DNA from 2 places in the Exiguobacterium sp. SH3S3 genome. Region 1 is predicted to be linked to the other one. Evidence: a T-box and tRNA genes for the amino acid it is inferred to sense, from the RefSeq annotation. Region 1 holds a T-box; the other holds one or more tRNA genes.
The links. A T-box is a leader RNA that pairs with one kind of tRNA and senses whether it is charged. The one in region 1 lies ahead of argS (arginine--tRNA ligase), so its partner is inferred to be a tRNA-Arg.

Region 1 (2,408 bases):
ACTCCGACCATGCGAGCCACGTTCTCTGCGTTTGGAAGCTCAGGGTTCTTCTGTTCGATGTTCGCTTGCGCTTTCTCGATCGCTTCTTTCAATACTTCTTCAAGCAGGACGATGCGGCCTTTACGTGTCGACATCTTCTTCCCTTCTTGCAAGATCAAGCCGAACGGCACGTGGTGCATGCCGTCGACGAAGTCGTAACCGAGCTTGCGGAGTACCGAGAACAACTGTTTGAAGTGGAGTGCCTGCTCACCACCGACGACGTAGTTCGCTTGGACGAAGTTGTACGTCTCATGACGATAGACGGCCGCAGCCAAGTCGCGTGTCGCGTAAAGCGTCGCGCCGTCTTTCTTTGTGATCAGGCAAGGTGGCAAGTTCTCGTCTTCAAGCGAGACGACCATCGCCCCTTCACTCTCGACGAGCAGGTTCTTCTCTTCGAGCATGGCGACGATTCGGTCCATCTTGTCGTTGTAGAACGCTTCACCGTGTAAGCTGTCAAACTCGACACCGAGGAGATCGTATACTTTTTGGAACTCTTTGAGCGACTCGTCACGGAACCACGTCCACAGTTCGGTCGCTTCAACGTTACCGTCCTCGAGCTTTTTGAACCAAGCACGGCCCTCGTCTTCAAGCTCAGGCTGAGTTTTCACTTCTTCATGGAAGTGAACGTATAGCTTTAAGAGCTCAGCAATCGGATTTGCCCGGACCGCTTCCTCATCGCCCCACTTCTTATAAGCGACCATGAGTTTCCCGAATTGTGTACCCCAGTCGCCGAGGTGGTTGACACCGACGACGTTATAGCCGTTTTTGCGAGCGATCTGGTTGATGGCGTTACCGATGACCGTCGAGCGCAAGTGTCCCATCGAGAACGGTTTGGCGATGTTCGGTGACGAGAAGTCCGTGACAATCGTCTCGTTGCGTGTCGCATGCGTCGCGTAATCCGCTTGCTCGTCGAGAACCGTGTTAATGATTTCCTGCGAGACGACGTCACGGCTCAAGAAGACGTTCACATATGGACCGGCCGCTTCAACTTTTGTGAACAGTTCGTCGTTCAATTCACCAGCGATGTCAGTCGCAATCATGACCGGCGCTTTCCGGTACGCCTTGGCGAGTTGGAAGCATGGGAACGCGAGATCCCCGTGCGCCTCATGTTTTGGTTTTTCAATCAATGCCTCAATCTGGTCGAGCGTGAGTTCGTCACCGATGACACGTGACAGAGCCTCCGCATACTTGCGTTCATAACTCATGTAAATTTCCTCCTTCAAATCTAGTCATAAAAAAAACGCCCTTTGCACAGATGCAAAGAGACGGGTTGGCCCGCGGTACCACTCTTCTTGCCTGTTTTACACAGACCACTTTAACGGTGATAACGGGGGGCCCCCGGCTACGCCTACTCGCTTCGGATAGCATCTCAAAAGTGCGTTTCGCGATGTTTGTCAGCCTAGGCTCTCACCAATCCCTAGGTCGCTTTGTTGACTAAACGATCGTTACTCTCTTTTTCATCGACTTTCGTCTATGTGGTTGAAAAGCAACTTCATTATAGAGGATATTTGATGTAGACTCAATGCTAGAATTCAGCCATTATGATGAATAGGCAGGACTTGGGCGCAACCGTGCCGAATCTCCTACCATACATATGAGAAGACTTTTCCCACACAGGAGGGAACTATGAATCATTTTCGCAAAATGTCCGTCCTCGGTTGGAGCATTTGGAGTTTGATCGTTTTACTGACCATCACCTTGTTTACAACCGGTGTCCTTGATGTTCCGGCGATCGAGCCGCTTCCGTTCATCTTGATCGCGCTGCTCGTCATCATTTTCCAAATGGACTCGATTGAACGGAAAGGCGTCTATTTCACGTTTTCAGAAAGCATCGTCCTCATCATCTTTTTATTCTTTGATTTTGAGACGGCGCTCCTCGTCAACCAAATCGGACTCCTCGTCTTTCAGTTCGCCAACTTAAAACCGCGCGTCGCGCTCCGCCGCTTCCGGTTCACTTATCCTTGGAACGCGATCACGTCATTTTTAGAAATCGCCATCCCGGCAAGTGTTTACTTGGCACTCGGCGGTGAGACCGGTCTTGGCTTCTATTCGCAGGATTCGTTCGTCCCGCTCATCGGTCTGATCAGCGCCATCATTTTGAACACGGTCGTTCAAAAGTATCAAGTCGGCTGGTGGTTCCGCGTCGATATCCCAGTCCGTGATTTTCTGAATATCGCTTTTTACACGTACATCGTCAGTTTCGTCTTCATCCTTGCCGCGTCGTTCTTCCGTGAGACGAACTTGCTCGTCGTCAGTAGCATCGCGGCCGCCCTCACGTTCTTTATTAAGCGGTTGATGATCCAAAAAGGGCGCCAAGACGCGTTCAAGTCATTGATCGAACAGTACGATGAAGCGAAAGAGGCCGTCTC
Region 2 (2,408 bases), on a different contig from region 1:
TGTCGTTCCCGCTCCCGCGAGTTGCCAAAACCTAGCGCCTCACGATAATTCGCGACCGTCCGCCGCGTCACGGTGTAGCCGATCCGGGCCAGCTCATCGGTGAGCGCCTGGTCGCTCAAAGGCGCCGTCTCTTGTTGGATCAGCTCGGCGAGCGCCCGTTTAATCATGAACGGGGCTTGGCCGTGGTACGTGGCGCGGACGAAGAAGTGACGCCACTCCATCACGCCGCAAGCGGTCTTGGCGTACTTGCCTTGAATCGCGCGGCCGACCGTCGACTCATGCTTGCCGATCTCGATGGCGACTTCTTTTCGTGTGAGCGGATGCAGGACGAGTTGGCCGCGGAGCCAGTCCGCCTGGCGTCGCTCGATGACGGCCCACACAGAGCGGAGCGTCTCTGCGCGCATCGCGAGCGTCTCTTGCCACCACTTCGCCTCCCGGTCCGAACCGACGTCCAAGTCAATCACCGGGCTGAACCACGTCGTGATGAGTTCCCCGTCTTGAACGACGACCTCGAGTTCGGGCAGAATATGCTCGGTTTCTTCATATAATATCGGTGTCCTCGGGAGCGTGGCGACGATTCGGCTGATTCGCTCGTATTCGTCGGTCGTCATCCCGAGCCTGTCCGCTACATGCTCGACCTTTGCGTCAAGCGCCTCGAACACGTCGAGCACGTGTGGATCGTCATGCTCGATCGCGTGACGGTATTGGCAGTCATGTTCTGAAGCCGCACCGATCCCGGTCGGCTCTAAAAATAACAGTGCGCGCCGGGCCAGATCGACGTCCGTCATCTCAACACCGAATCGCTTCGCGAGGACGGCATCGGTCTCCGACAGTAGCCCGCGATGGTCGAGCGCCATGACGAGTTGTTTTTGAAGCTGCTTTTGGGCCCCGGTCCCGCTTCCTTCGTCAATCTGTTCAAATAGCCGTGCTTCAAAACCGCCCGCCGCCTCCGCAATCCATTCGACTGTACCGCCCGTTGTGACGTGCGCGTTTCGTTTAGCCAACCGGGCGAGCTGCCACTCGAGCGCGACCCGGTCCGCCTCAAGAACCGGCAGACGCCGGACCATGTCTTGTGTCAGCTGAAGCTTCTGCAGTTGTTGCTGTTCTTGCCGTTGCATCGGTCACACCCCTCTCACTTCTAATTGTAACGAATGGTCGCCAAACGCGCTTGCAAAAAAAGACATAACAACAGGATTGCTTTTTCAAAAAAACAATTGTATAATAAATCGTGTCAGAGAACATGCACCCGTAGCTCAGGGGATAGAGCACTGGTTTCCGGTGCCAGGTGTCGGGAGTTCAAATCTCTCCGGGTGTATCTACTTATTAAGACGAAGGCAATTTGCCTTCGTCTTTTTTTGTTTTATTACCAATAAAAATCCATCGTATATCATTAATTACTATATGTAGTATATTTAAAGAAATAAATGTGATTGAGGTGTACATGATGGCTTTATCTGTTCCTGAAACAATTCGTACTTCTGCAACGTCAGGAGAGCGCTTAGTGTTTCGTACGTTAAAGCACTATCTTCCTGATGACTATATTGTCTATTTCGAGCCTAGCATTCTTGGCCGACGACCTGACTTCGTAATCATTGGACCGGACTTAGGGCTATTAGTGCTAGAAGTGAAAGACTACACTCGTAATACATTATTTCAATTAACAAACGATGAATGGATCATCACACCTACAGACGGCAAACAGCAAAAAATAAAAAGTCCTTTCGTTCAAGCACGAGAAAATATGTTTCATATCGTTGATGTTCTTAAACGTGATCAAAATTTGATACAAGCAGAAGGGAAATACACATCATCTTTAAAATTCCCTTACGGTTCTGGGGTAGTGTTCACCAGGCTAAATCAAGATGAATGTATACGTCATGGACTTTATAATGTCATTGACCCTTCATTCTCTTTTACACGTGACGAAATAAATCCTGATGACGATGATTTTTCAGAGACTGTGCTGATCGAAAAAATATTAAATATGTTTACCGTCCCCTATCGACTGCGGACCCCTCTCACCCATGATGATATTGACGCTATTCGATATCACTTGTTCCCCGAAGTAAGAATTAGTGCCGAGTTCAAAAAACCCGCACAATATCAAGACCAGTTGCTACTTTCCCTTCACAATATTCGTGCCATGGATTTACATCAAGAAAACTTGGCGAAACAGTTGGGGGATCAAAATAGGCTAATTCGTGGTGTTGCCGGAAGTGGGAAGACGTTGATTCTGGCGAGTCGTGCTAAGTTACTATCGAGACAACATCCCGACTGGAACATCTTAATCCTTTGTTACAATATTTCACTTGCACGTTTCATTGAACAGATGGTCAATCAAATGATGCTCGAACCGGACGATCTATTCGACTTCGATCCTGAAAAAAGAAGAGATCACCATGTTCAAA

Region 2: it encodes a tRNA-Arg, which carries the amino acid that the T-box ahead of argS (arginine--tRNA ligase) is inferred to sense. The anticodon was not compared.

What each region holds. Positions count from the first base shown of each region.
Region 1 is NZ_SJUU01000003.1:33,011-35,418, forward strand. It holds gene argS (arginine--tRNA ligase) at 1-1,244, opposite strand, end outside; T-box leader at 1,298-1,509, opposite strand; gene EVJ28_RS03545 (GGDEF domain-containing protein) at 1,666-2,408, shown strand, end outside.
Region 2 is NZ_SJUU01000002.1:272,888-275,295, forward strand. It holds gene EVJ28_RS03065 (RNA polymerase factor sigma-54) at 1-1,118, opposite strand, end outside; tRNA gene EVJ28_RS03070 (tRNA-Arg) at 1,243-1,315, shown strand; gene EVJ28_RS03075 (3'-5' exonuclease) at 1,445-2,408, shown strand, end outside.